DNA from 3 places in the Cellulomonas sp. WB94 genome. Region 3 is predicted to be linked to each of the others. Evidence: riboswitches for the same ligand, from Rfam matches in the RefSeq annotation. Region 3 holds a riboswitch; each other region holds the start of a gene.
What was found. Region 3 has a riboswitch for S-adenosylmethionine ahead of DDP54_RS06495 (DUF1737 domain-containing protein). Riboswitches for the same ligand answer to the same signal wherever they lie in the genome.
Positions count from the first base shown of each region.

Region 1 (9,771 bases), 240 kb from region 3:
CGCGGTGCTCCTTGCTCATCCCGACCCTGCGCAGCTCGTCCTCGTCCGGCCGCTCGAAGTGCAGCGTCGTCACGTCGTACAAGATCAGGACCGATGTCCCGGTGGTGCGGACCGAGTGCGCCCACGCGGCCCTGGCCAACGTGTCGCGGTAGTCCTGGGCCTGGCACCGGGCCAGCGACCGGAACAACGTGCGCAGGCTGACCGCCGGTGCGTCGAGTTCGTCCAGGACGCGGACGACCTCGGCCTTGGAGGTCGGCTCCACGATCCGTGCCAGGACCATCGCCCGGAACCCGTCATCGCCCAGGACGTCGAACCCCAGCCGGGTGTATTCGCTGGTCAGGACCTTCCACAACAGGTCCGCGGAGGTCCCCACGACCCGCCCACCTGCGGCGACGGCCGCAGGACGCCCACCGGCCGCCGGCGTCGCCGGCTGCAGGAGCAGTTCCGGTTCGGCGGTCCAGTCCGCGACGTCGTCCATCCGCGCCGGGACCACCAACAGGTCCCCGAGGTCCAGGGCGTCTTGGCCTGGGGACAGCCGCTCACGCGCTACGGCCAGCAGCAACGCGAGCTCGGCATCGCTATGCGCTGACCCGACGTGCTCGACCTGTTCGACCTGCCGGCCCCGGCGCGTGACGATCTGGACCGCGACCGCTCCCGAAGCGGTGCGGACCTTGCGCACGAACCGCGAGACCACCCCCGAAGGCTTGCACGACGAGGTTCTTAGTGACCACATCGCACCCGAGCGCACAACGAAACAGCAGGTCAGCGACCCGCGCCCACCCTCGAGGACCGAACGTGGCACGAGTCAGGTTAGGCTGCGGCCATGACTGACGGACCGGACCGCAGCGACGCGGAGCGGGACGCGCTCGCCGCCCTGACCGGCCCGAGCCCGCTCCCGGACGAGCAGATCCTTGCCGCCGTCCAGGAGGGCCTCGAATCGGTCGTCGCAGGTTCCCCGAACGCCTGGTTCGATGTCCCGCGGCAGCGGAACCCCGCCCAGCCGAAGTCGCTGACGACGCGGCGCAACGACGAGCGCTGAGTCGCCGCGCGTCCGCAGAGCTGTGGAGAACCGCGCGCTGCTGTCAGGCCTGGGCGGCAGACTCCACGCATGACCGCTGACACGCCGCCCGCACCCACCGGCCCTGAACGCGCCGAGCCCGCACCCACCGAGCCCGGCCCGCCAGCTGCCCCGCGCTGCTTCGGTGACGGCGACCCGCTGTACGAGGCGTACCACGACGACGAGTGGGGGGTGGCGGTCCACGGCGACCGTGCGCTGTTCGAGCGCATCGCCCTCGAGGGCTTCCAGTCCGGGCTGTCGTGGATCACGGTGCTGCGCAAGCGCCCGGCGTTCCGCGCGGCCTTCGAAGGCTTCGACCCCGAGCTCGTCGCGCGCTTCGGCGAGGCCGACGTCGCGCGCCTGCTGTCGGACGCCGGGATCGTGCGCAACCGCGCGAAGATCGAGGCCACGGTGGCGAACGCCCGTGCGCTGCTCGCGCTCGTCGAGTCGGGCCGCACCCTGGACGAGGTGGTCTGGTCGCACGCCCCGGTCGCGCTCGGGCGCGAGCGCCCGGTCACGTGGGCCGACGTCCCGAGCCTGACCGACAAGTCGAAGGCCCTCGCTCGTGAGCTCAAGAGCCTGGGTTTCCGGTTCATCGGGCCGACGACCGCCTACGCTTCCATGCAGGCGTGCGGCCTGGTCGACGACCATCTGGCCGGGTGCCGCGTGGTTCTGGCGCGCTGACGGTCCGGCGCGCTCCGGCAACCAGATCGCGGGACCGGAGTATCTCGCCAGTTGAGAAGCGTTGCTCAGCATCCGGGATGGGTCTAGCATCGGGCCACCATCCAGAGCGGTCGAGAGTCCTGGCTCACTGACGCCGCAGCAACCCCCCTCGAGCGAGGGTGTGGGTGCTTCCGCCAGGCCCGATGGAGTTGAACCATGATCTGCTCGGCACCGTGTCCGTGGACCCCGTCCGGGGTCTCGCCGTGACCGCCACACCCGAGGCGTCGGTCGACGCCCGCACCGAGGCGGCGCCCCGGCACCGGGCCACCCTCGCGCCCATCGACCGCCCGACGGTCTCGTTCGAGCTGTTCCCGCCGCGCAACCCCGACGCCGCCCCCAAGCTCTGGGCGACGATCGAGGCGCTCGGTGCCGCACGCCCGGACTTCGTCTCGGTCACGTACGGCGCGTCGGGCAAGACCCGCGACACGACGCGCGGGCTCGTGCGCCGTCTGCTCCGCGAGACGTCCCTCAACCCGATCGCGCACCTGACCTGCGTCGGGACCTCGCGCGACGAGGTCACGGCGGTCGTCGAGGAGTTCCTCGACGAGGGCGTGCGCTCGTTCCTCGCGCTGCGGGGCGACCCGCCCCTCGACGAGCCGGACTGGCACCCGCACCCGCAGGGTCTGTCGACGGCCGCCGAGCTCGTCGAGCTGCTCCGCGAGATCGAGGCCCGCCGATGCTCCACGAGCCCCGCGCAGAAGGTCCGCGCCACCGTCCGGCCGCTCTCGATCGCCGTCGCGGCGTTCCCTCGCGGCAACGCCGGCACGGGGAGCACGCGTGCGCAGGACGTCGCGGCGCTGCTCGCCAAGCAGGAGGCCGGCGCCGACTTCGCGATCACGCAGGTCTTCTACGAGGCGTCGGCGTACCTCGAGCTCGTGGCCGAGGCGCGCACGGCGGGCGTGACCATCCCGATCATCCCGGGCATCATCCCGACGACCGACCCGGCCCGCCTCCTGCGCGTCGAGGGCCTCACGGGCGTCCCGGTGCCACGCGACCTGCTCGCGCTGCTCGGCTCGGTGGACGACGAGATCGAGCGGCACCGCATCGGGATCCGTGCGAGCGTCGACCTCGTCAACGGCGTCCTCGACGGCGGCGCCCCCGGCGTCCACATCTACACGTTCAACACGCATCACGCCGCACTTGACCTGCTCGAGGGTGCACACCTCGGCGGGGGAGCTCCGACAGCTCCCGACCAGGCCAGCGAGCCGCAGGTCGCCGCACCCCAGACCGACCACTCTCCGAGGGGCTGATCATGACCAGCACGACCACCACACCCGCCGTCCCCGAGTTCCCGGCGGGCACGATCCTCGGCTACCCGAGGATCGGGCCCCACCGTGAGCTCAAGAAGGCCCTCGAGGCCTTCTGGGCAGGCAAGACGTCCGCCGACGACGTCGAGGCCGTGGCCGCTGGCCTGCGCAAGCAGACCCGCGCCCGTCTCGCCGGGCTGGGGCTGCGCACCGACGTCCCCGCGATCCCGAGCGCGTTCTCGTTCTACGACCATGTGCTCGACACGACGGCCGTCGTGGGCGCAGTGCCGGCCCGGTTCGCGGACCTGGCCGACGCCGACGGCCGCCTCGACCTCGCGGGCTACTCGACGGTCGCGCGCGGCCGCGGCGACGACCTGCCGCTCGAGATGACCAAGTGGTTCGACACGAACTACCACTACCTGGTCCCCGAGATCGGCCCGGAGACGACGTTCCGGTACGCGAGCGACCGTCCCGTGCGCGAGTTCGCCGAGGGCCTCGCGGACGGCGTGCTCACGCGCCCGGTCCTCGTCGGACCCGTCACGTACCTCGCGCTCGCGAAGCCCACCGAGGGAGCCCCCGAGGGCTTCGAGCCGCTCGACCGCCTCGCGGACCTGCTGCCCGTCTACGTCGACCTCCTGCGCGACCTGGCCGCGGCCGGCGCGACCTGGGTCCAGCTCGACGAGCCCGCGCTCGTCTCGGACTCGCTCACCGTGACGCCCGAGGCCGTCCGCGCCGCGGTCACCGAGGCCTACCGGGTGCTCGCGACCGAGCTGGCTCGCCCCGACCGCCCGGCGATCCTCGTCGCGGCCCCGTACGGCGACCTCGGTGCCGCGCTCGGCGTGCTGGCCGCGACCGACGTCGAGGGCATCGCGCTCGACCTCGTCCGCGGTGCGGCACCGACCGTCGCGGTGAAGGGGCTGACCTCGAAGGTCGTCGTCGGCGGCGTGATCGACGGTCACAACATCTGGCGCGCGGACCTCGACACGAAGCTGCAGGTCCTCGAGCAGCTCGAGACGCTCGGCGCGGCCCAGGTCGCCGCCGGGACCTCGACGTCCCTGTTCCACGTCCCGCACACCGTCGAGGACGAGCCCGCCCTCGACCCGACGCTGCGCGGATGGCTCGCGTTCGCCGACCAGAAGGTCGCGGAGGTCGTCACGCTCGCCGAGGGCCTGACCGAGGGGCGCGAGGCGATCCACGCCGAGCTGCTCGCGGCCGGCGACGCGGTCCGGTCGCGCGCCGCTGCGCCCGGCGTCGTGCGTCCCGAGGTCCGGGAGCGCGTGGCCGCGCTGACCGAGGGCGAGTTCCACCGCGGTCCGTTCGCCGAGCGCCGGTCGGCCCAGGCCGCGCGTCTCGCGCTACCGCCGCTGCCGACGACCACCATCGGCTCGTTCCCGCAGACGCCGGAGATCCGCAAGGCGCGCGCAGCCCACGCGAAGGGCGACCTCACGACCGAGCAGTACGAGGACGAGATGCGCGCCGAGATCCGCCGCGTCGTCGAGCTCCAGGAGGCCATCGGCCTCGACGTCCTCGTCCACGGTGAGCCCGAGCGCAACGACATGGTGCAGTACTTCGCCGAGAACCTCGACGGGTTCGCGGTCACGCAGAACGGCTGGGTGCAGTCCTACGGCTCGCGCTGCACGCGGCCGTCGATCCTGTGGGGCGACGTGTCGCGGCCCGCGCCGATCACGGTCGCGTGGACGACGTACACGCAGTCGCTCACGACGAAGCCGGTCAAGGGCATGCTCACGGGCCCGGTCACGATCCTTGCGTGGTCGTTCGTGCGCGACGACCAGCCGCTCGCCGACACCGCGAACCAGGTCGCGCTCGCGCTGCGCGACGAGATCGAGGACCTCGAGGCTGCCGGGATCGCCGTCGTGCAGGTCGACGAGCCTGCGCTGCGGGAGCTGCTGCCGCTCAAGGCGGCCGACCACGCGGCCTACCTCGACTGGTCGGTCCGCTCGTTCACCCTCGCGACGTCGGGCGTCCGCCCGGACACCCAGATCCACACGCACCTGTGCTACTCGGAGTTCGGCGAGATCATCGGCGCGATCGACGGCCTCGACGCCGACGTGACGTCGATCGAGGCGGCGCGCTCGAAGATGGAGATCATCGGGGACATCGCGGGTGCCGGCTACGCGCGCGGCATCGGTCCGGGCGTCTACGACATCCACTCGCCGCGGGTCCCGACCGAGGGCGAGGTCACCGAGCTGCTGGCCGAGGCCGTGAGGTCGATCGACGCGGACCAGCTGTGGGTCAACCCCGACTGCGGGCTCAAGACCCGCCGCTACGAGGAGGTCAACCCGTCGCTCGAGCACATGCTCGCCGCGACGCGGGCGGTCCGCGCGACCCTCTGAGCGCGAACGCGGCGTGAACGACGCCGAGCCCCGGTCGGCCTGGCTCGACCGGGGCTCGGCGTCTGCACGGGCTGGATGGCCCGGGCGGGCTCCCACCCACCCGGGCCACCGGTCTCAGCCCGTGGCCGCGCGCTAGCTCACTGCTGAACCGTCGCACGGTCCGTCGGACGGGTTCACGCGACGACGACTAGGCCGTGTGCTCGGCCGTGTGCTCGGTCGTCTGGGTGATCGTCGCGGGCTGGCTGCCGTGCTGGACCTCGATCTTGCGCGGCTTCGCATCCTCGGAGACGGGGATGCTGAGCGTCAGCACGCCGTCGGTGTACGTCGCGTCGATCTTGTCGAGGGCCATGCCGCGGCCCACGGTGATCTGGCGGACGTACGAGCCGGTGGCGCGTTCACGGAGGAACCACTGCACGTCGTGCTCGTCGGCGGACCGCTGGGCACGGAGCGTGAGCGTGCGGTCCTCGACGTTGAGGTCGATCGTGCCGGGGTCGACACCGGGCAGGTCGCAGTGCAGGACGTAGTGGTCACCGGAACGGAAGAAGTCCATCGGCATCGTCGCTGCTGCTCGGGCGGACCCGAACATCTCGCCGACAAGCCGGTCCATGTCCTGGAATGGGTCGAATCGCGTAGCCACACCCATCACCTCCCTGAAGGTGAGGCACCGGACCGCCCGATGCCTCGGAACGGGCCCGACCCGGAAAGTCGTGCGGGGCCGGGCGGCTACGCCTTCAATTTTGGCACTCGTCGAGCGCGAGTGCCAGGCCTCAGAGCGATGCGTGGCGAGCGGCGAGCGCCTCGACGATGCGCACGTCGGCGTCCAGCCAGGGCACCGTCATCCAGTGCCCGACGGGCAGCCACTGCACGCGGTCGTGCTCGACGAGCGGCTCCGGGGTGCCGTCCTGGAGCTCGGCCAGCCAGAGCCGCATCGTGTACTGCTCCGAGAGCAGCCAGGCGCCGTCGTCCGGCCCGACGAGCTCGGGGCCGAGCGAGATCCGGACCCCGAGCTCCTCACGGATCTCGCGGTGCAGTGCCTCCTCGGGGGACTCCCCGTCGTCGACCTTCCCGCCGGGGAACTCCCAGCGCCCCGCGAGGCTCGCGGGCACGGCGCGCCGTGCCGTCAGGAGCTCACGCGGGTCGTCGAGGTCGTCGACGATGGCGGCGGCCACGACGAGCACGGGCGGGTTCATGCCAGCGAGTCTGTCAGGTCGACAGGTCAGCCGAGGGCACCCACGGCCAGCAGCCCCCCGAGGCTGACGGTCATCGCGACGGTCGTCGCGACCGCGCCGAGGAGGACGGCCCGTCCGCCCGACCGGGCCAGCCGTGCCACGTGCACCTGGGTGCCGAGACCGACCATCGCCGCTCCGAGCGCGAGAGTCGTGGCGCCGTGCACGACGGGGACGGCGACGTCGGGCACGCCCCCGACGGTCCGGACGGCGACCGCGACGAGGAAGCCGATGACGAACAGCGGCACGACCGGGACGGCGGCGCCCCCCGAGCGGGCGCCTCCGCGACGTCGGACCACGCCGACCGCGGTCACGAGCGGGGCGAGGAGGACGACCCGCGCGAGCTTCGCGACGACGGCGACCGAGAGCGCGGCCGCGGAGACCGCACCGGCCGCTGCGACCACCTGCGCGACCTCATGGACCGACATGCCCGCCCACAGCCCCGCGGTGCGATCGCTCAGGCGGGCGGCCCGCGCGACCACCGGGACGACGAGGATCGCGACGCTGCCGTAGAGCGTGACGAGCGCGACGGCTGTCGCGACGTCGTCGTCCTCGGCGTCCGCAACGGGGCTCATCGCGGCGACGGCGGCCGCGCCGCAGATCGAGAAGCCGGTCGCCACCAGGAGCGTGAGGGACCGACCGACCCGGAGCCGGCGCCCGAGCCACAGGGTCGCGCTGAAGGTCGTCGCGACCGTGACGACCAGCACGCCGAGCTCAGGCGGCCCGAGCGCGAGCACGTCGCGCGCGGAGAGCTGGAGGCCCAGCAGGACGACGCCGGTCCGGAGCACGCGTCGACCGACCCAGGCCAGTCCGCGCTCGAACGATGCGGGGACCGCATGCGCCGCTCGCGCGACCACGCCGAGCACGATGGCGACGAGCAGGGCCGGTGCCGCGGGGGCCGTCAAGGTGAGCGCGAGGCACGCGCCGGACACGGCGAGCGCCGCGAGTGCCCCGGGGACCACCGACTGCGGACGGGGGAGCGCGTCGTCGCCCCGCCCGCGTCGTCGCGGCGTAGGCAGGGACAGCGACGACGGTGGGGGCACTCGCGGCGTCGGGACCTCCACGTGCGGGACGACGGGCGGCGCCGCGGGGGCGAGCGGGTGGGGCGGGGTCACCTGGACGACTCTGGTCGACGGGCGGCCCCCGCAGAACCCCGACCTCGCTGTCGACCCCTAGCCTGAGGCTATGACCACGGATCCCGTCGCGAGCCGGCGGACACCGCTCGCCGCCCTCGAGCTGCTCGTCGCGATCGAGGCCCACGGCTCGATCACCGCCGCGGCGCACGCTCTCGGCATCGCGCAGCCGTCGCTCAGTGCCGGTCTGCGGCGCCTCGAACGCCAGACCGGGCTCACCCTGGTCACCCGATCGCCGTCCGGCACCGTGCTGACCGAGCTGGGACGACGGGTCGTCGGGCGGGCCGCGGACGTCATCGCAGCGTCGGACGCCTTCGAGGGGGAGGTCACGGCGCTGCGGTCGGAGCAGGGAGGCCGCCTCACCGTCGCGGCGAGCATGACCATCGCGGAGTACCTCGTGCCGCACTGGCTCTCGGCCCGGCCGGCCGGGGCGGCCGTCGTCGACCTCGACGTGGCCAACTCACGTGACGTGATGGAGGCGGTCCTGCACGGGCGGGCGGACCTGGGGTTCATCGAAGGCCCGGACCTCGCTGACGGGCTGCGGTCCAGGACGATCGGTCATGACACGTTGCTGGTCGTGGCGGCGCCGGGGCACCCGTGGGCCGCGCTCGACCGCGCGGTCGGAGCTGCGGAGCTGGCCGCCGCGCCGCTCGTGCTGCGTGAGGCCGGCTCCGGGACCCGGGCGACGCTCGAACGTGCTCTCGAGGCGGCAGGTCACCCGTTGGTCAGTACGCCGGCCCAGCTCGGCTCGACGGCCGCGGTGAAGTCGGTCGTGCAGGGAGGCCGCTCGGTCGCGGTGCTCTCGGCGCTGACGGTCGCGGCCGAGCTCGCGCTCGGCACGCTGCGCGAGGTGCAGGTCGAGGGCGTCGACCTGCGGCGCGAGCTGCGCATGGTCTGGGCGCGGGGGCGACAGCCGGCCCCGGCGGCGCGCGAGCTCGCAGCTCTGGTCGTCGGCCTCACTCGCGACGGCCGTGGCGACCAGGACGCAGCGTCAGGTCAGCGGAAGCCGTTCGCCTCGGCCCAGGCCACGGCCTGAGCGCGCGTCGACACACCGATCTTGCGGTACACGCTGCGCACCTGGGACTTGACCGTGTTCCGCGTCACGAACAGACGCGTCGCGATCTCCTCGAGGGTGACATCCTCCGCGAGCTCGGCGAGGACGACCCGCTCGCGGCGGGTCAGGGGCTCGTTGAGCTGAGACGTCTCACGCGTTGCCTCGAGCATGGTCATCGTGTCCTCCGGTGTGCTGCACGGCGCCCGGGGTGAAGGGCCCTGCGTGCCGTGGTCGAGCGGCTGTTACTAGAGGAGATCGGCAGGCGACGCGTTTATGACGCGTTTTTCACCCATCAATCACCCGAGACGTTGCCGAGCGAGCTTCCGACGGACACACCGAAAGGTAGATGTGCAGGTCAGGGAGATACATCGATGATGAGAGGGTGATGAGATTCACCCGTTCGGGCTAGTGCCCGTCAGCCCCCGCGGTCGCCGCGTACTCCGCCGGCGAGAGCAGCGGTCCGCGCGACGTGACGGCCACCTTGATCAGCCAGCCCTCGCCGTACGGGTCGGAGTTCACGAGCGCCGGATCATCGACCACGGCTCCGTTGATCTCGGTGACCGTCCCCGAGACGGGGGAGAAGAGCTCGGAGACCGACTTCGTCGACTCGATCTCGCCGATGACCGCACCGGCGACGATCTCGTCGCCCACCGCGGGCAGCTCGACGTAGACGATGTCGCCGAGCGCGTCGGCGGCGGTCGCAGTGATCCCGACGGTCGCGGGGTCACCGCCGTCCAGCCACTCGTGCTCGGCGGTGTACTGCAGGTTGTCGGGAACGCTGCTCATCAGGTCTCCAGGTCGTGTGACGAAGGGTGGAGCGTGCGCGGCGCGCCACTCCTCAAGGTCTAGCGGGCTCGACGGTAGAAGGGAAGTCGAACGACCCGCACCGGCTCGCGGCGTCCGCGCACGTCGACCGCCAGAGCAGAGCCCGGTGCGCTCACCTCGGGGGTCACGTAGGCCATCGCGATGGGGTGGCC
Region 1 covers NZ_QEES01000002.1:1,390,680-1,400,450, reverse strand. The annotation lists gene DDP54_RS07610 (IS1634 family transposase) at 1-694, opposite strand, end outside; gene DDP54_RS07605 (hypothetical protein) at 824-1,039, shown strand; gene DDP54_RS07600 (DNA-3-methyladenine glycosylase I) at 1,109-1,741, shown strand; SAM riboswitch class I at 1,836-1,930, shown strand; gene DDP54_RS07595 (methylenetetrahydrofolate reductase) at 1,924-3,030, shown strand; gene metE (5-methyltetrahydropteroyltriglutamate--homocysteine S-methyltransferase) at 3,033-5,381, shown strand; gene DDP54_RS07585 (Hsp20/alpha crystallin family protein) at 5,569-6,018, opposite strand; gene DDP54_RS07580 ((deoxy)nucleoside triphosphate pyrophosphohydrolase) at 6,149-6,571, opposite strand; gene DDP54_RS07575 (putative sulfate exporter family transporter) at 6,598-7,722, opposite strand; gene DDP54_RS07570 (LysR family transcriptional regulator) at 7,793-8,776, shown strand; gene DDP54_RS07565 (helix-turn-helix transcriptional regulator) at 8,737-8,970, opposite strand; gene gcvH (glycine cleavage system protein GcvH) at 9,200-9,580, opposite strand; gene gcvT (glycine cleavage system aminomethyltransferase GcvT) at 9,640-9,771, opposite strand, start outside.
Region 1: it holds a riboswitch for S-adenosylmethionine, as region 3 does, so the genes downstream of both, DDP54_RS07595 (methylenetetrahydrofolate reductase) here and DDP54_RS06495 (DUF1737 domain-containing protein) in region 3, are expected to answer to the same signal.

Region 2 (9,771 bases), 310 kb from region 3:
CCGGTCTCACGCAGGACCAGGCACGCGCCCAGCTCAAGGACCTCGGGCTCACGGTCGGCAACATCACGCCCGTCGACGACCCCGTGCAGCCGCAGGGCAAGGTCATCAGCAGCGACCCGCCGGCGGGTTCGCCCGTGGCGGCAGGCTCGGCGGTGAACCTGTCGATCTCGAGCGGCAACGTGCAGCTCCCCGACCTCGTCGGCAAGTCCCGCACCGAGGCCCAGGGCATCCTCACGACGCTGCACCTGACCGGCAGCTTCACCAACGTGGAGTCCGCCGACAAGGCTCCCGACTCCGTCCTCTCGCAGGACCGGCCGCCGGGCCTCATCCAGCAGGGCAGCACGGTCGGCATCTCGGTGGCGATCGCGCCCACGACCGTCACCATCCCGGACGGACTCGTCGGCAAGACCTACGACGAGGCGGCCGCGCAGCTCCAGGCCCTCGGCCTGCAGGCGTCGAGGAACGATGTCGCGAGCGCCGACTACGCCGCGGGGATCGTCACGTCGTCGAACCCGAACAAGGGCGCGATCGTGGCCCCGGGCTCGACGGTGATCCTCAACGTGTCGCAGGGTGCAACCCCGACCAGCGGCGCTACCGCACCGGTGCCAGGCGGCAAGCCAACCCCCTGACCCACTGACGACGCAGCCAGCCCGCCGCGAGCACGACCCCGGAACGGGGGTTCGGCTACCTCGCGGCGGGGGTCGTGCTCGTCCGGACCAGCGGGTGCAGCCCGACCGAGCGCTCGAGCGCCTCGGTGTCCCCGCACAGGGTCAGCCAGTTCGCGAGGATCCGGTGCCCGCCCTCGGTGAGCACGCTCTCCGGGTGGAACTGCACGCCGTGCAGCGGCAGCGTCCGGTGCTGCAGGCCCATGATGATCGGGCCGTGCGCGCTCTCGACGGTCGCAGTGACCTCGAGCTCGTCGGAGAACGTGCCGGCGACGACGGCGAGCGAGTGGTAGCGCGTCGCGGTGAACGGGCTCGGCAGCCCGGCCAGCACGCCGGCGCCGTGATGGATGACCTGGCTCGTCTTGCCGTGCATGAGCTCGGGCGCGTGCGTGACGGTGCCGCCGAACACCTCGCCGAGCGCCTGGTGCCCGAGGCACACGCCGAGCATCGGGATCCCGGCCGCCGCGCAGTCGCGGATGACCTGCAGGCTCGCACCGGCCTCGGCGGGGGTGCCGGGTCCGGGGGAGATCAGGACGCCGTCGAACCCCGTGCGCTCCTCGACGGGGGGAACCGCGTCGTTGCGGACCACGACGGTCTCGGCGCCGAGCTGTGCGAGGTACCCCACGATCGTGTAGACGAACGAGTCGTAGTTGTCGACCACCAGGATCCGGGTCATCTCACACCCCTACAGTCGTGTCGTTGAACGGCATGAGCGGCGCGATCGCCGGGAACAGCCACGTGAAGCAGGCCGCGAGGACCGCCGCCGCGAGGACGACGAGGATCGCGACCCGGACGGGCGTCGACCCCGGAAGGTGCCGCCACAACCACCCGTACATCAGGCTCCTCCGGCGATCTCAGCGGGAACACCCTCGGAGACCGGTGCCCAGTAGTCAAGCACGCCGTGCACGATGAACCGCTCGCGGGCCGAGAACATCGGGTGGCACGTCGTGAGCGTGATCGAGCGCTCCGTCGGTGCGACGCCCGGCTTCCCGGGGACCGGGGCGATGACCGCGACGTCCTGCGGACGGACGATCTCCGTGGACGTCACGCGGTACACGTACCAGGTCGACGCGGTCCGGACCACGATCGGGTCGCCGACCTGCAGCTCGGCGACGCGGTTGAACGGCTTGGCGTAGGTCGTCCGGTGCCCGGCCATCGCGAAGTTCCCGATGGCGCCCGGCATCACCGTGCCGGGGTAGTGGCCGATGCCGAGGGAGTCGAGCACGGTCGCCTTGTCGACGCCCTCGCTGACGGGACGCTCGGGCTCCCCGTCCCAGCGCGGCACCTGCAGCGTCGCGAACGTCGTCCGGAGGTCGGGTTCCACGTCGACGGGCGGGTCCTCCCCGCGGTGCGGGGCGGCGATGACCACAGCCGGCGTCGCAGCCGGGCCGGCCGTCGCACCCGGGCCCGCCGCAGCAGAAGGTGCCGTCGTCGGTGCCTGGGCCCAGTCGAGGTTCCGGACGATCTCGGCCTGCGCGCGGTTGCCCTCGACGTCGGTCCACCACAGCTGCCACACGAGGAACGCGAGGAGCAGGACGCCGGCCGTGATCAGCAGCTCGCCGACGACGCCGAGACCGGCGAGCGCGACCGATCCCGCGCTCGTCGACCGCGCGGGCTGCGGAGCCCGTCCGTGCCGAGGCGGGCCGACGCGCGCCGGAGCCGTCACGAGCCCGAGCCTGACGTGGCCGCGGCGAGGCCCGGGAGCACCTCGACGCCGTGGGGGACCTGCGCGTACTTGAGCTCGGTGATGCCCTCGTACGCGGGGAGGTTCAACGGGTCCTGAGCGGTCGTGACGCTCCAGCCGAGCCCCACGGCGTCGACCCACTGGAGGTAGATCTGCACGGCGGGGGAGGCGGCGAGCGCCGCCCGGAGCTTCTTGGGGTCGCCGACCGCGCGGACGACGAAGGGGGGCGAGTACCGCCGGCCGTGCAGCGACAGGACGTTGCCGATGCACTGGAACGCGCTCGTCGAGATGACCCGCTGGTCCATGAGGCTCATGGCCTCGGCCCCACCCGCCCACAGCGCGTTGACCACCGCCTGGAGGTCCTGCTGGTGGACGACGAGGTCGTCCGGGCGCACGTTCGGGAGGTTCTGCGAGTCGGCGGGCGCGTCGGTCATGCTCACCGTGATCCCGGGACCGGTGACGCCCACCATCCCGGAGGCGACGTCGTACCCGGACCCCGGCGAACCGATCTGCAGGCCCGTGAGTCGTGCCTGCTCCTCGGTCAACCGGTCGACCTCGGTGCGGAGCGTGCCCACCTCGCCCTGCAGCCGCGCGACACGCGACTCCTCGACAGCGGCGAGGTCGGCGAGGTTCTGGGGGTGGCGCTCGTCGGTCCCGCGCGCGAGCCGCGCGTTGGCCACGAACATCATGCCGGCGAGCGCGAGCACGAGCGTCACCGAGAGCGTTCCACGGCTGACCCTGTGCACGACGTGGTGGGTGCGGTCCGGCACGCATGCTCCTCTCGGGCGTGATCGCCACTACGCTAAGCCACGTTCCGGCGGGCCGGCGCCGATCTGCCGTTCGCCGCCCCGCCCCATCGCAGGACAGGAGCTGTTGACGTGCCTGAGTCGAGGTCGCGGAAGAAGCCCGCGTACATCCCGCCCCCCAAGGCGGCCGGACCCGTGGTGAACCCGACCTGGCTCGTGCCGGTCATGCTCACCCTGATGATCGTCGGCCTGGCCTGGATCGTCGTGACCTACATGATGCAGTCCCAGTACCCGATCCCGGGGATCGGGCAGTGGAACCTCGCGATCGGCTTCGTGCTGATCCTGGCGGGTTTCAGCCTCACGACCCGCTGGCACTGAGCCCCGCACCACGAGGGGGTTGTCCCCAGGCGGGGACAACCCTGTGGATAACTACACGGGTGTAATTCGCTTCCTCAGACGCTCGCGTACTTGAGCAGGGCCAGCCCGACGACGACCACGGCCGCCACGACGGTCGCGACGATGCCGATCTCACGACGACGCAGCGCCGGCGCGTACGCGTAGGCGGCGCCGAGGCCTGCCCCGACAACCAGGCCGCCGACGTGCGCCTGCCACGCGATGCCCGGCACGACAAACCCGATGACCAGGTTCAGTCCGATGATCATGAGGAAGCTCTGCGCGTTGCGGCCGAGCCTGCGGAGCACGACGAGCACTGCGCCGAACAACCCGAACACCGCGCCGGACGCGCCCACGGCCCCCTGGACCCACGCGAACTCCACCGGCGACGCGAACAGCAGCACCCCGACCGACCCGGCGACCGCGCTGATCAGGTAGAGCGCGATGTACCGCGCCCGGCCCAGAGCGTTCTCGAGGAACGGGCCGACGATCCACAGCGCGTACATGTTGAACAGGATGTGGAAGATGCTCGTCGAGTGCAGGAACGCGGTGGTGAGGAACCGGAAGGGCTCGACCTGACCTGCAGCGGGCGAGAACGCCCACCGGGCTGTCCAGCCGAGCACCGCCAGCTGGAGAACGAAGCTCACGACGCACAGCGCGATGATCGTGAGCGTCACGACCGGGCGCCCGTCGTGGACGCGCCCGCCGAGCACCGTCTGGGTCGGCCGGGCGTTGCGTGCCGCCTCAGCGACGCAGTCGACGCACTGGACACCCACGGGCGCCTGCCGCTGGCACTCCGGGCACACGGGCCGTCCGCAGCGCTGGCAGCGGACGTAGGAGATCCGGTCGGGGTGACGCGGGCAGACCGGGGGGCCCGCCGTCTCGGGCAGCGGCTGGAAGGAGCTCATGAGACGGCGGGCGGGAAGCCGCTCAGTCCTCGATCGTGACCGACGAGATGACGACGTCCTCGACGGGGCGGTCGCCCGCACGCGTCGGGACGGCGATGATCGCGTCGACGACGGCGCGCGACGCGTCGTCCGCCACCTTGCCGAAGATCGTGTGCTTGCCGGTCAGCCACGTGGTCGGGGCGACGGAGATGAAGAACTGCGAGCCGTTGGTGCCACCCACCTTGCCGGTGATCGGGTCGCGCCGCGGGCCGGCGTTGGCCATCGCGAGCAGGTACGGCTCCGTGAAGCCGAGCTCGGGGTGGATCTCGTCGTCGAAGTTGTAGCCCGGGCCGCCGGTCCCGGTGCCCAGGGGGTCGCCGCCCTGGATCATGAAGCCGGAGATCACGCGGTGGAAGATCACACCGTTGTACAGGGGGTCGGTGCGCTCAGCACCGGTACGGGGGTCCTTCCATGCCTTGGAACCCGTGGCCAGGCCGGTGAAGTTCTCCACCGTCTTGGGCGCGTGGTTCGGGAAGAGCTCGATCCGGATGTCACCGGCGGTCGTGTGCAGCGTCGCGAACATGGGAGCAGTGTTTCACGACGACGTCAGCCGCGTCGCTCCCTGACCTGGTCCACACCACGGTTGGCGAGCTCGTCGGCCCGCTCGTTCCCGACGTCGCCCGCGTGCCCCTTGACCCACTGCCAGGTGATCGTGTGCCGCGCGACCTCCGTGTCGAGGGCCTGCCAGAGCTCGGCGTTCTTGACCGGCTTCTTGTCGGCCGTCCGCCACCCGTTGCGCTTCCAGCCCGCGAGCCACGAGGTCATGCCCTTCATGACGTACTGCGAGTCGATGTTGAGCTGCACCGTGCACGGCCGCTTGAGGGCCCGCAGGCCCTCGATGACCGCGGTGAGCTCCATGCGGTTGTTGGTCGTGTCCTCCTCGCCCCCGAACAGCTCGCGCTCGTGGGTGCCCGACCGCATCCAGACCCCCCAGCCGCCCACGCCGGGGTTGCCCTTGCAGGCGCCGTCCGTCCACATCTCGACGACTGTCGCGGCGGTGGCGTCCGTGGCCGGCCGGGACGACGAGGTCGCGGGCGCAGGCGTGGTCGCGGGCGCGGCGGGCGCGGGGGCGGAGGGCGCGGCGGCGGACGAGTCGGTGGACGAGGTGACGGACGACGGCATGAGCCCGACTCTAGGTCGTCCCGCGGGGCATCGGCGCACCCGTGACGTGCGCCGGGACCCTGCGCGCTCCCGCGCGTGGTGGCAGAGTGGGACCTCAGGACGCCAGCCGCACAACACGGGAGTGGACATGACCTTCAGCATCCGTCGCCCGACGCTCGACCAGGTCGACACCGAGCGCCTCAAGGAGCACGCCGCGGACTTCGCAGCGAGCGCGAAGGTTCACGCCGGCGAGGCAGCGACGCACGCCGCCGAGGCTGCCGGGCAGGCCAAGGACTGGTCGACGCCGCGCATCGAGGCAGCTGTCGAGTGGCTCGTGCCGCGCATCGAGCACCTGTACAAGGAGAGCGTGAAGGCCGCGGCACCGCGCGTCGAGAAGGCCGCGGAGATGGCCGCGCCGGCCATCGACACCGCCCATGACAAGCTCGTCGACGACCTGCTCCCGCGCCTGGTGACGGCCATCAACGAGGCCGCCGAGCGTGCCGGTGCGGCCGTCGAGAAGGCCGCCGACAAGGCGGCCACCGCACCCGCCGCACTGGCCGCCGCCGCGGCAGCTGCCGAGGCGGCCGCGACCGAGAAGAAGAAGCACACGGGCCGGAACGCCTTCTGGCTGTTCGCGCTCCTGGCGGGGATCGGCGCCGCTGTCGCCGCCTGGACCCGCACGCGATCGACCGAGGACCCGTGGGCCGAGCCCTGGGAGCCCGCCACCGAGGCGGGCCACACGGGCACCGAGACCCTGCGCGCCCGCGCGCACGAGGCACGCGAGGACCTCACCGTGAAGGTCGGCGACGCCGCCGAGACCGTCGGCGAGGTCGCCGGTGCCACGGTCGCGAAGAGCCGTGAGGCGACACGCAAGGCCGCCGACAAGGTGACCGCCGCCGCCGAGGAGCTGACCGAGAAGGTCACCGAGGCCCGCGAGGACCTCACCGAGAAGGTCACGGACGCCGCGAAGAAGGTCACGACGCGCCGCTCGGTGCCCAAGACCATCGACACGGCCGACTCGGCCGCCTCCGAGGGTGTCGAGGCTGCCAGCGAGACACCTGACGAGACGACCATCTGACCTCGGTCAGGAAGCGCCTCCGGCCACGCGCGTCGGCCGGAGGCGGCACGACCAGGGGGCTAGGACGTCCACGGCTCCCTGATGAGGTCCGGGTCGAGGCCCGGACGTCGCGGCACGTACCCGAACCCCTCGTCGCTCTGGGCGTCGTAGCTCACGACGAGCCCGCGCTCGTCCGGCTCGCGACGCCAGCGTGCGAGGCGCACGGTGTCGCCGGGGGAGAGGGCCGCGCCGGCGCGCCTGCGGGCCTCCATGCGCAGCATGGCCACCGCGAACGCCCGACGGTGGCAGTCTGCGACCTGCCACGGCACGAGACCGTCGTCCGGGCCGACCTGCTCTGTAAAGACGGTGCGTCGCCGGCAGTCGGCCCACACGGCGGCACCCGTGGTGACGTTGTACCGGCGCTCGTACTCCTCGCTCATCCAGGCGTACGTGCGGCCCTCGCCGAGCCAGCGGATGACCTCGGCCTCATCTTGGATCAGGGGTGCTGACATGGGTCCGCCTCGTCGTTCGAGCACCCGGCGGTCCCTCGGGAGGTCGCGTGCGTCCGTTCTTCCTGCACCGGAGGTGCGGGCGGGTCTTCTTCCGGGGGCACCGTGGACGGGACGCGGTTGCCGGCCAGCACGCCGGAAGGCTTGTCGCTGGACCTCGTGACCGGGACGAGCATCCCACACGCCGGGAGGGCCGCTTCGCGCAGCGTGGTCAGGCCCGCGGGCGCGGGACGACGGAGGAGGCCGGACTGGACCGTGGCGAGGGGGCAGCATGGCAAAGGCCCCTCCCGGACACCGGAAGAGGCCTTCGACCTGCGGTGGAGCCAAGGGGACTCGAACCCCTAACCCCCTGCTTGCAAAGCAGGTGCGCTACCACTTGCGCCATGGCCCCGAGAGCGGTGGGTCACTCGAAGGTGTCGGTGACCTCTGCCCACAGATCCCGGTCGTCCTGGTTCTGCGAGTACTGCTGCCACGCGACATAGCCGACTGCCGCAACTGCCATCAGGAGAAGCAGCTTCTTCATCGGTCCCCCACGGGTCGGGAGTGGGCCTAACAGGACTTGAACCTGTGACCTCTTCCTTATCAGGGAAGCGCTCTAACCGTCTGAGCTATAGGCCCGTATGTGCACCACGCTGGGCGGGGCGCGCCGGACGAGACTACCCCAGTCCAGCCATGGCGCCCAAACGCGGTCGGCCTACTCGTCGGTCATCGTCAGGTGCACCCCACCGACCAGCGCAGCGGTGATGTTGTAGAGGAACGCGGCGATGGTCGACAGCGCCGTCAGCAGGAAGACGTCGACCACGGCGATGAGCGTCGCGGCCGAGAGGATCCGGCTGAAGGAGACGTACTGAAGGATGTCGACGTTGCTCTCCGCGCCGAGCACCTCCCGGACGAGCGTGTCGGCCTGCGCGAAGACGTGCATGCCGTCCAGCGCGAACCAGACCACTGCCGCCGCGACGACGAGGATGATCCCGAGCGCCACCGACAGCAGGAACGACAGCTTCATGACCGACCACGGGTCGATGCGGGAGACGGCGAGGCGGACCCGGCGCGGCGCACCGGTCGCGGAGACCGTAGGGATCCGGCCCGTCGTCGGACGGGGGGCGGGTGTGCCCGACGCTCGCGGGGGGGCGGTGTTCGTGGTTCCGGTCATGGTGTGTTCCTCGGTGCGGGAGTGCGTGGCCGAGCCGATCGCGGCCGACGTGGCGGCTGCGGCCTTCTTGAGCGACGAGGTGACGGAGTCGACCGCGACCTGGAGCGGCGAGGGGGCGTCGTCGAGGTCGACGGAGGCCGACGCGCTCGACGCCGACGCGCTGGAGGCCGACGCGCTCGATGAGGTGGACGGCCGCACCGCAGCCGGGCCGCGCGGCGGACGCGGGCCGAAGCCGGTGGCCTCGTCGATCGGCTCGGACCCGGCGGGTCGCAACGTGGCCGGTGCGCCGGCGGGCGCACCGCCGGTGGGCGCACCGCCGCTCGGCACGCCGGGCCGGCTCACCGGCCCGGACGGCCGGTTGCGCGGCGGGATCGACGGGGGAGCGGGCTCAGTGCTCATGCATCCTCCTGCGGGGATGACACAGCGCCTGTCGGGTCCTCCGGCACGGGCTGCGGCGAGGCCGCCGGCGCATCCGCGGACACGTCCGACGACGCGGTCTCGTCGACCACGGTACCGGCATCGTCGCCGAGGTGTCGCTCGATGTTGCGAGCGACCGCGATGATCCGGTCGTTGTTCTCGGGCTTGGCGAAGATCACGCCCTGCGTCGCCCGCCCGGTCGCGTTGACCTCGCTGACGGCCGACCGCACGATCTTCCCGCGTTCCATGATGACGAGAACCTCGTCGTCCTCGTCCGTGACCAGCGCACCGACGAGGTCGCCGTTCGCCTCCGGCAGGTTCGCCACCTTGATGCCGAGGCCGCCTCGACCCTGGACCCGGTAGTTCTCGACGGTCAGCGCGGTGCGCTTGGCGATGCCACCCTCGGTGACCGTGAACAGGAACGACCCGTCGCGCACGACGTCCATCGCGAGCAGCTGGTCCTCGGTGCGGAACTTCATGCCGGTGACGCCGGACGTCGCCCGACCCATCGGTCGCAGCGCCTCGTCGTTCGCCGTGAAGCGGATCGACTGCCCCTTGCGCGAGACGAGCACAAGGTCGTCCGTGGAGTTGACGATGCACGCCGAGACGACCTCGTCGGGCAGGCCGTCCTCGTCCTCGCGCAGGTTGATCGCGATGACGCCGCCCGACCGCGTCGAGTCGTACTCGCTCAGCCGCGTCTTCTTGACCAGGCCCCGCAGCGTCGCCAGGACCAGGTACTCCGCCTGGTCGTAGCTCTGGATGTCCAGGACCTGCGCGATCTTCTCGCCGGGCTGGAACGCGAGCAGGTTCGCGACGTGCTGGCCCTTCGCGTCCCGGCCGCCCTCGGGCAGCTCGTACGCCTTGGACCGGTAGACGCGGCCCAGGTTCGTGAAGAACAGCAGCCAGTGGTGCGTCGTCGTGACGAAGAAGTGGTCGACGATGTCGTCCTCACGCAGCTGCGCGCCCCGCACACCCTTGCCACCGCGGTGCTGGGCCCGGTAGTTGTCGCTGCGGGTGCGCTTGACGTAGCCGCCGCGCGTGATGGTGACGACCATCTCCTCCTCGGCGATGAGGTCCTCGATCGAGACCTCCCCGCTGA
Region 2 covers NZ_QEES01000002.1:1,468,629-1,478,399, forward strand. The annotation lists gene pknB (Stk1 family PASTA domain-containing Ser/Thr kinase) at 1-629, shown strand, start outside; gene DDP54_RS07895 (aminodeoxychorismate/anthranilate synthase component II) at 685-1,341, opposite strand; gene DDP54_RS18380 (hypothetical protein) at 1,343-1,501, opposite strand; gene DDP54_RS07900 (class E sortase) at 1,501-2,331, opposite strand; gene DDP54_RS07905 (DUF881 domain-containing protein) at 2,328-3,119, opposite strand; gene DDP54_RS07910 (cell division protein CrgA) at 3,228-3,473, shown strand; gene DDP54_RS07915 (rhomboid family intramembrane serine protease) at 3,548-4,396, opposite strand; gene DDP54_RS07920 (peptidylprolyl isomerase) at 4,419-4,958, opposite strand; gene rnhA (ribonuclease HI) at 4,982-5,413, opposite strand; gene DDP54_RS07935 (hypothetical protein) at 5,685-6,614, shown strand; gene DDP54_RS07940 (hypothetical protein) at 6,674-7,105, opposite strand; SAM riboswitch class IV at 7,156-7,267, opposite strand; tRNA gene DDP54_RS07945 (tRNA-Ala) at 7,421-7,493, opposite strand; gene DDP54_RS18590 (DLW-39 family protein) at 7,506-7,625, opposite strand; tRNA gene DDP54_RS07950 (tRNA-Ile) at 7,647-7,720, opposite strand; gene DDP54_RS07955 (DUF3566 domain-containing protein) at 7,797-8,654, opposite strand; gene gyrA (DNA gyrase subunit A) at 8,651-9,771, opposite strand, start outside.
Region 2: it holds a riboswitch for S-adenosylmethionine, as region 3 does, so the genes downstream of both, DDP54_RS07940 (hypothetical protein) here and DDP54_RS06495 (DUF1737 domain-containing protein) in region 3, are expected to answer to the same signal.

Region 3 (9,771 bases):
CCGCGCCAACCCAGCTGGCTCCCGAGCGCGCCGCCGCGGCGGCCAGCGGGGTCGAGCCGGCGGCGACACCGTCGGGCCCGAGGACCGCGAGGACCGTGACCGCGACGACGCCGTAGACGACCACGGTGATCGCGAGCGCGAGGACGATCGCCCGCGGGATCGTCCGCGCCGGGTCACGCACCTCCTCGCCGAGCGTCGCGAGCCGCGCGTACCCGGCGAACGCGAAGAACAGCAGCCCCGCGGCCTGCAGGATCGCGTACGGCCCGCCGTGCAGGACGCCGTCGAGCCCGATCCGGTCGACGTCGGCGCCGCCGCCCGCCGCACTGGCCGCGACGAGGACAGCGAGCGCCGCGAGCACGACGACGACGAGCACGACGGTCAGCCGCGCCGTCCGCGTGATCCCGCGGTAGTTCACGGCCGCGAGCCCCACGACGGCCGCCACCGCGAACGGTCGCTGCCACCCGGGCGGTGCGACGTACGCGGCGAACGTGAGCGCCATCGCCGCGCACGACGCGAGCTTCCCGACGACGAAGCCCCACCCGGCCAGGTACCCCCACCACGGCCCGAGCCGCGCGCGCCCGTACACGTAGGTGCCGCCCGACGTCGGGTGCACGGCCGCGAGCTGCGCCGACGACGTCGCGTTGGCGACGGCGACCAGGGTGGCAATCGCGAGACCGACGAGCAGCCCGCTGCCGGCCGCTCGGGCCGCGGGACCGAACGCCGCGAACACCCCGGCGCCCAGCATCGAGCCGAGTCCGATCATCACGGCAGAGCCGGTGCCGAGCCTCCGTGCGAGCTGGTCCGTCACGGTGCGACGCTAGCGCGCCGCACTCACTCGACGGCGGGGCCGCACGCCGCCGCGGTCGCCGCGAGCCCGTCGAGACCGTGCACCGGGATGAGCGGCCGCGTGTCGTCGGCGACGACCCAGCAGCCGTCCTCGACGACGTACCGGGCGCGGGGGCCGCTCGTGAGGTAGTCGGTGAGCGCGTTCAGGAGCCGGTCGACCGCCTCGCCAGGAGTGCCGACACCGACCGACGCGCGGATCGCGCCGCCCGGTGCCCCCAGCCGCACGAGCAGCGGGTGCGCGCAGAAACGCCCGTCGCGCACGCCGATGCCGTGCTCGGCGGCGAGGTAGGCGGCCACGAGGCCCGGGTCGTGGCCCTCGACCGTGAACGTCACGACCCCGACGGGCTCGGTCGAGTCGGGCCAGATGCGCAGGACCTCGACCCCGGCGATCGCGTCGAGGCCGGCCACGAGTCGGGTCCGGAGCGCGACCTCGTGCGCCGCGAGCGCGCCGTCGGGCAGCGCAGCAAGGACCTCGCAGGCCTCGGCGAGCGCGATGGCTCCGATGACGTTCGGGGACCCGGCTTCGTGCCGGGCCGGAGCCGGCTGCCACAGTGTCCGGTCGGCCCGTACGTCACGCACCGCACCTCCCCCTGCGAGGTACGGCGCACCGTCGTCCAGCCAGTCACGGCGGCCCACGAGGGCGCCTGCACCGAACGGCGCGTAGGTCTTGTGGCCGGAGAAGGCGACGTAGTCCGCACCGGTCGCGGTGAGCGAGAAGCCGCGATGAGGGACGAGCTGCGCGCCGTCGACGACGACCCGCGCCCCTGCAGTGTGCGCGAGCGCGACGACATCCGCGACCGGCAGGGCCTCGCCCGTGACGTTGGACGCGCCGGTCACCGCGACGAGCGCGTAGGCGGTGGACGCCAGCTCGGCGGCGAGGGTGGCGAGGGTCGCGGCGACCGTCGGCTCGATGGGGAGGACGGTCGAGGCGCGGCCCGTCCCCAGTCCCCACGGCAGCAGGTTCGCGTGGTGCTCGAGGTCGAGCACGAGGACGCGACCCGGGGTGCCGTCCGGCCCCGCGGGGACGACGTTCGCGAGCAGGTTGAGCGCGTCGGTCGTGTTGCGCGTGATGATCGCGACGTCGTCGGACCGGGCGCCCACGAACCGCGCGATGGTCTGCCGCGACGCCTCGTACAGCGCCGTGGACACCTGCGAGAGGTAGCCGGCGCCGCGGTGCACCGAGGCGTAGAGCGGCAGGACCTCGGTCACCCGGGCCGCGACCGCCTCGAGGGCCGGCGCGCTCGCGGCGTAGTCGAGGTTCGCGTAGGTCCGTGCGGTGCCGTCGACGAGCGGCACCTGCGTGCCGGAGCCGACGACGGGGAGCAGCGGCAGCTGCGTGGACGGGGTCGCCCAGACGGCGCGCTCGGCGGTGACAGACATGGCACTCCTCGGCAGATCTGTGGGGAGCCGACGGCCAGCACCCCGCGCTTGCCGTCCACCGAACGGCGGACGGCCAGGTCGTCACCCGGGGCACCCCACCGCGGAGGAGGGTTGCCGGCCAGCAAGCCGGGGCTTTCTGCTGGCACTCGTGACCTGCGACGAGGATCGCCGCTCCCGCACGGCAGTGTCAACGGAGAACCGGGAAGTCTCGGATCGCGGACACTCTGTCCGCGGACTGGACCACATCCCCGGACGGTCGTACGATCGCGGTCACCATCCAGAGCGGCTGAGAGATCTGGCTCGACGACGCCGCAGCAACCCGCGAGCACGCACCGTGCTCGGCCGAGGGTGCTACCGCCAGGACCGATGGAGGCGTGATGAGCACGACACCTGACCCCACGACCGACGACGGCACGAGGACGGCGACCCAGACCCGACTCCGCTACCGCCTGCTGACCGGACCCGACGACAGGACGTTCTGCGAGCGCATCAGTGCCGCGCTCGACGACGGCTACGTGCTGCACGGCGGACCGACGCTCACGTTCGACGGCGACCGCGTGATCGCCGGGCAGGCCGTCGTCCTGCCCACCAACCCGACCCCCGAGACGAGGCTCGTATGAGCACGCAGTACGCAGGCGACCTGACCCCCCAGCAGGCCTGGGACGTCCTCGCGGCCGACGAGCGCGCGGTGCTCGTCGACGTCCGCACCGACGCCGAGTGGCGCTACGTGGGTGTCCCCGACACGTCGTCCCTCGGCCGACGCCCCGCTCTGATCGAGTGGGTGACGTACCCGAGCGGCCTGCCCAACCCCTACTTCGTGGCGTCCCTCGCAGCCGCCGGCCTGGCGCCGGGCGACGAGCGGCCGGTCCTCTTCCTGTGCCGGTCGGGCGTGCGCTCGGTCGCCGCGGCGACGGCCGCGACCGCCGCCGGCTTCGGCCCTGCGTACAACGTGCTCCAGGGGTTCGAGGGCGACGTCGGGCCCGACGGCCACCGCGGGGCGCACGGCTGGCGCGCGGCCGGCCTGCCCTGGACCCAGCCGTGAGCGCGGGCGGCGCGCGTCGCACCCCCGGTCCGGGCGACTGGGACGCCCGCCGCTCCCCCGGGACTCCCTACGACCCGACACTCTCGCGGTCCGCGGCGGCCTCGTGCGCAGCGAGTTCGGTGAGATGTCCGAGGCGCTGTTCCTCACGCAGGGCTATGCGTACCCGAGCGCCGGCGAGGCCGAGGCGGCCTTCGGCGGCGAGGTCGACCGCTTCCTGTACTCGCGCTACGGCAACCCGACGGTCTCGACGTTCGAGGAGCGGCTGCGCCTGATCGAGGGCGCCGAGGCCGCGTACGCCACGGCCAGCGGCATGTCGGCGGTCTTCACGGCGCTCGCGGCCCTCGTGCGGTCCGGGTCGCGGATCGTCGCGTCGCGCGCGCTGTTCGGCTCGACGGTCGTGATCTTCGACGAGATCCTCGCGAAGTGGGGGGTGCGGACCGACTACGTCGACGGGCACGTGCCCGAGCAGTGGGAGGCCGCGCTCGCCACCCCGGCGGACGTCGTGTTCTTCGAGACGCCGTCCAACCCGATGCAGGACCTCGTCGACATCGCGGCCGTCAGCGCGCTCGCGCACGCCGCGGGGGCCGTCGTCGTCGTCGACAACGTGTTCGCCACGCCCGTGCTGTCCCGGCCGCTCGAGCACGGCGCGGACGTCATCGTGTACTCCGCGACCAAGCACATCGACGGCCAGGGCCGGGTGCTCGGCGGCGCGATCCTCGGGACCGACGAGTTCATCCACGGGTCGGTGCAGACGTTCATCCGGAACACCGGACCGTCGCTGAGCCCGTTCAACGCCTGGGTCCTGCTCAAGGGTCTCGAGACCATGTCGCTGCGGGTGCGCCACCAGACGGCGTCCGCGCTGCAGCTCGCGACGTGGCTCGAGCAGCACCCCGCGATCGCGACGGTCCGCTACCCGTACCTCGCCTCGCACCCGCAGCACGAGCTCGCGCTGCGCCAGCAGACGGCCGGTGGCACCGTTGTCACCTTCGCCCTCGCCGTGCCCGACGACGCGTCCGCCGACGACGCCAAGAAGGCCACGTTCGGCTTCCTCGACGCCCTGCGCGTCATCGACATCTCGAACAACCTCGGCGACGCGAAGTCGATCGTCACGCACCCCGCGACGACGACGCACCGCAAGCTCGGACCCGCGGGGCGCGCCGCGGTCGGGATCGGCGAGGCGACCGTGCGGCTGTCGGTCGGGCTCGAGGACCCCGCGGACCTCGTCGACGACCTGTCCCGCGCCCTCGACGGCCTCGGGGCGGGCCGTCCAGCCGCGTAGGCCGATCGGATTTCATCCGGCTCAGGTAAGGCTGCACTCTCGCGCGCTCGACCACCTGCTGCGAGGGTGAGCCCAGGAGTCGTGCCCTGGCACGGCCCCTCGCGCCGCTCATACCCGAGCGCCCGTGACCGATCAGGGGATCGACCGCTGAAGTCGTCCTGCACGCGAACGTGAGCCACATGACCGGGAGACGGGTGTCGATGACGCACCCCGCGGGCGATGCGCGCCCTCGGGCGCGGGTCGTCGCCGTGGCGAGCGCCGGCCTCGCCACCGTGATCGCGGTGGTCGGGGTGTTCGGCCTGTGGTCGTCGCGCGAGCTCGAGGCGGGAGCCGACCGTGCTCTCGCCGCGATCCACCTCTCGGGTGCCTACGCCCACGCCGCGACCGCCATCGCGGCCGAGGAGTCGTTCGAGCGCAAGTACCGCCTCGAACCGGGGCCGGACGTGCGCGCACGCCTCGACGACGCGTCGGCCGACCTCGCCGCAGCGCTCGCCGAGGTGGAGATCCACGGCGACGCGGACGACAGGGCGCGGGTGCGCGTCGTGGGCGTCGCCCACACCACCTATCTGATGTGGATGGACCACATGTTCGCGGCCGTCGACGACGGCGACCTCGCGACCGTGCTTCTCATCGACAGCTCGAAGATGGAGCCGGCGTTCGAGACGATGTCCACGACCGTCTCCGGCGCAGCCACGCAGAGGGAGCAGGCCGCCGTCGCCCAGCTCGCCGATCTCAACCGGCTCGAGAGCATCACGAGCTGGCTGGCACCGACCGTCCTCCTCGTCGGCCTCCTCGTGGCGGCCGGCCTGCTGTCGGTCATCCGGTCGCACCGCCGGATGCTCGACACCGAGCGGGCTCGCGCCGTCGAGGACTCGCTGCACGACGCCCTGACCGGCCTGCCGAACCGGACGCTTCTCACCGCTCGCCTCGACGAGGCGCTGGACACCGACGACCGAGACGGACCTCGGACCGAGACCGCGCTGCTCCTGATCGACCTCGACCGGTTCAAGGAGATCAACGACACGTTCGGGCACGGCTACGGCGACCAGCTGCTGCGCCAGGCCGGGCAGCGGCTGGCCGGGTTCGCGGGCGAGCGTTCGACCGTGTCCCGCCTCGGTGGCGACGAGTTCGCCATCCTCCTTCCCGACGTCCCGAGCGTCGATGCGGCGACCCGCGCGGCACGGCTGGTGCTGGCTGCGCTCCGGACGCCGTTCCGCGTCGAGGGTGTCGACCTGGACGTGGACGCGAGCATCGGCGTCGTCGTCTCGGGCCAGCACGGACGCGACAGCACGACGCTGATGCAGCGCGCTGACGTCGCGATGTACGTCGCGAAGACCGAGCAGATCGGGGTGTCGGTGTACGACCCGACCGGCGACGCGCACTCCCCCTCGCGGCTCGCGCTGCTCGGTGAGCTCCGCCGCGCGATCGACCACGAGGACTCGTGCTGCACTACCAGCCCAAGGTGCGGATCAGGGACGGCGCACTCGTCGGCGCGGAGGCCCTCGTCCGGTGGCAGCACCCCGAACGCGGGCTCATCCTGCCGGGCGAGTTCATCCCGCTCGCCGAGCACACCAGCCTCGTCTCCCCGCTCATGTACCTGGTGCTCGACACCGCGCTCGCCCAGGTGCGCGCCTGGTCGTCCGCCGGCCGACGGACGCCGGTCTCGGTCAACCTGTCCGCCCGGAACCTGCTCGACCCCGACCTCGCCGTGCAGGTCGCGGACCTCCTCGCCATCCACGAGGTCGAGCCGGAGCTCCTTCAGCTCGAGGTGACCGAGACGGCGATCATGATCGAGCCCGTGCGGGCCGAGCGGGTCCTGCGCGAGCTCGCGGCGCTGGGCATCCGGATCTCGCTCGACGACTTCGGTGCGGGGTACACGAGCCTCGGCCAGCTCCGCACGCTGCCGATCTCCGAGCTGAAGATCGACCTGTCACTCGTCATCCCGATGGCCCGGGAGCCCGGCGCGGCACTGATCGTGCGGAGCGTCGTGGACCTCGGACGCAGCCTCGGCCTGACGCTCGTGGCGGAGGGCGTGGAGGACGCGGCGACCCTCGCCGCCCTGGCGCACATGGGGTGCGACGAGGCGCAGGGGTACCACTTCTCGCCGGCGCTCGCCGCCGACGCCTTCGAGGCGTGGTGCGTCAGCCGCCACCTCGGCCTCGTCGTCCCCCTGGACGTGGCGTAGCCGTCTCCCGTGGCCGACGGCCGACGGCCGACGCGTCAGGCTGCGCACAGGTCGCCGACCAGGAGACGCAGCCGCTGCACGTCCGCGCCCCCGGCGAGCGGGACGAGCACCACCTCATCGACTCCCACCCGTTCACCGAGCGTCATGGCGGCGTCGACGAGCCCTGAGGGTGCCGCGACGGCCCTCGTCACCGAGGGCGCCCAGGCGATCCCGGCCAGCGCGTCGAGGTGGTCGAGCAGGGCGCGCTTGCGACGGGCTGCGGCGTCGTCGTCGGTCACCACGACCTCGACGTCGAGGACGATCCGGATGCTCGAGCGGTCCCGGCCGACGGCGGCGATCTCCTCCTCGACCGCCGCGACGAGCTGGCGCATCGCCGCGAGCGACGGGACCCGCGACGAGAACCCCAGCCGCACGACGTCGGCCCGGGCGGCGCCGAGCGCAAGACCCGCCTCGGACTCCGGCCGGAACTGCAGCGGCGCGGAGCCGTCCGGCTGGGGGGACGGGACGGCGACGGCGACGGCGGTGCCGAGCGCCCGTCGGGGTCGACCGGCGACTGCGGCGGCCGACTCGGGTGCGGCGGCGACCGTGCGGGGACGGTCAAGGATGAGCTGAGGCATGGGTCGCGTCCTGGAGTTTTCCTTGCAGGTGCGCAGCGGGGGCCGGTCGGCCGCGGGCGCGCGGGGTTGTCAGGTCAGCGACAACACGTCTGCATCGGGAGCACGCGCCGATACTAACCGGTCGTGTCGCGCCTGCCCAGACCACGTCCAGAACGTCGACACCTGCTTGCTACGGTCGTTGCGTGGGCACCTGACCGCCGTCCGCGCGGCCGGAGTCGCTTCTGAGGGAGGACGCATGGCCATCGAGCTCGGCATCGACACGTTCGGGGACGTCACGCAGGACGCCGACGGCACCCCCCTCAGCCAGGCGCAGGTGCTGCGCAACGTCGTCGAGCAGGGGGTCCTCGCGGACCAGGTCGGGCTCGACGCCATCGGGGTCGGCGAGCACCACCGCGACGACTTCGCGGTCTCCGCACCCGAGGTGGTCCTTGCCGCGATCGCCGCCCGCACGGAGCACATCCGGCTCGGGTCCGCCGTGACGGTGCTCTCGTCGGACGACCCGATCCGCGTGTTCGAGCGGTTCTCGACCCTCGACGCGATCTCGGGCGGGCGCGCCGAGGTGACGGTCGGGCGCGGGTCGTTCGTCGAGTCGTTCGGGCTGTTCGGGTTCGACCTCGACCAGTACGAGGTGCTGTTCGAGGAGAAGCTCGACCTGTTCACGCACCTGCTCGCGGGCGGTCCGGTGACCTGGTCCGGCACCACCCGACCGCCGCTGACCGACCAGCACGTCTACCCGCCGATCGAGCGCGGGAGCCTGCGCACCTGGGTCGGGGTCGGCGGCAGCCCCGAGTCGGTCGTGCGCGCGGCGCGGTACGGGCTGCCCCTCATGCTCGCGATCATCGGCGGCGACCCCGTCCGCTTCCAGCCGTTCGTCGAGCTGTACCACCGTGCCCTGACCGAGCTCGGGACCGGGCCGGGCCTCGTCGGGCAGCACTCGCCGGGTCACATCGCCGACACCGACGACGAGGCCCTCGAGCAGGTGTGGCCGCACTACCGCACGTACGTCGGGCGCCTGGGCCGTGAGCGGGGCTGGCCGCCCCCGACGCGTGCCTCGTTCGAGGAGGCGGCCGGGCCCGACGGTGCGCTGTATGTGGGCTCCCCGACGACCGTCGCGAAGAAGATCCTCCGTTCCGCACGGGTTCTCGGGCTCGACCGGTTCGACCTGAAGATCTCGCAGGGCGCCCTCCCGCACGAGCACACGATGCGGGCGATCGAGCTGTACGGGACGGTGGTCGCACCCCGCGTCCGCGCTGCGCTCGCGCACGACGCGCCGGCGGTGTGACCGGGTCGGCCGACCGGCTCGCCTGACCTGCTGCCTGACCGGCCCGCCTGACCTGCTCAGAGGTCCTTCGCGAAGCACATCGCGATCGGGTCGCCGACGTATGGCGCGAAGGGCGGGATCGGCCGGTACCCGACCGACAGGTACAGCGTCATGGCCTCGGGCTGACGCCGCCCGGTGTGCAGGACGAGCCGGTCCAGCCCGCGAGCGCGCGCCTCGACCTCGACCTCGGCGAGCAGCGTCCGGGCGAGCCCGAGCCCGCGTGCACTCCCCCGCACGAAGACCTTCTTGAGCTCTCCGGCGTGGTCGCCGATGCCCGGTCCGGCCGCCCGCAGCGTCACGCAGGCGACGGGCTCCCCGTCGACGTCGGCGATGAGGGTCGTGAGCGCGCCCTCGCCCTCGGCCGCGTCGTGCACGTCGTAGCCACCGCGCCGCTCGACGGCCTGCCCGAGCTCGGGGTACCGCGGCAGGTTCTCCTCGTCGTACATCGCGCGCCGCAGCCGGACGGCGTCCGGGTCGTCCCAGCCGACGGCGCGCAGCGTGACGGCGTGGCGGACGTGCACGTCGTCGTCGTCGGGCAGGGCGTCCTGGCCGTCGTCCCCGGCGGGCAGAGCCGAGCCGCGGGCAGCCGCACCCCGGGCCGAGCGCCGCGGCGTCGCGTGCAGGTTCTTCGCGAAGCACCGGGACTCGGCCACGTCCGCGTACTCGCCGAAGTTCTCGATCGGGTGGTAGCCCGACGTCAGGTACAGGCCGATCGCCTCGGACTGCAGGACGCCGGTCTCGAGGATGAGCCGACCGAACCCGAGCGCGCGCGCCCGTTCCTCGAGGTCCGTCAGGACGAGCCGCGACAGCCCACGACCGCGGTAGCCCGGCACGACGTACATCCGCTTGAGCTCACCGACGCCCGCGCCCTGCTCGTCGCTCACGTCGCGCAGCGCCCCGCACGCGGCGGGCACCCCGTCCACGCGGACCAGCACCATCGCGACGATCTGCTCGCCGGTCATGGTGTGCCCGATGTCGTCGTCCCCGTACATCGCGCGCAGCTCGGCCTGCTGGGCGTCCCGGAGCCGGGTCGCGTCGGGGTCGTCCCAGTCGACGAGGTCGATCGAGACGTCGGGCTCCTGGGCGCTCTGCGCGGTCATC
Region 3 covers NZ_QEES01000002.1:1,154,715-1,164,485, forward strand. The annotation lists gene DDP54_RS06485 (APC family permease) at 1-808, opposite strand, end outside; gene DDP54_RS06490 (aminotransferase class V-fold PLP-dependent enzyme) at 832-2,226, opposite strand; SAM riboswitch class IV at 2,266-2,380, opposite strand; SAM riboswitch class I at 2,497-2,599, shown strand; gene DDP54_RS06495 (DUF1737 domain-containing protein) at 2,604-2,846, shown strand; gene DDP54_RS06500 (rhodanese-like domain-containing protein) at 2,843-3,268, shown strand; gene DDP54_RS06505 (O-succinylhomoserine sulfhydrylase) at 3,372-4,547, shown strand; partial or broken gene DDP54_RS18560 (GGDEF domain-containing protein) at 5,384-5,878, shown strand; gene DDP54_RS06515 (EAL domain-containing protein) at 6,010-6,732, shown strand; gene DDP54_RS06520 (LLM class flavin-dependent oxidoreductase) at 6,768-7,349, opposite strand; gene DDP54_RS06525 (LLM class flavin-dependent oxidoreductase) at 7,585-8,631, shown strand; gene DDP54_RS06530 (GNAT family N-acetyltransferase) at 8,688-9,770, opposite strand; gene purQ (phosphoribosylformylglycinamidine synthase subunit PurQ) at 9,767-9,771, opposite strand, start outside.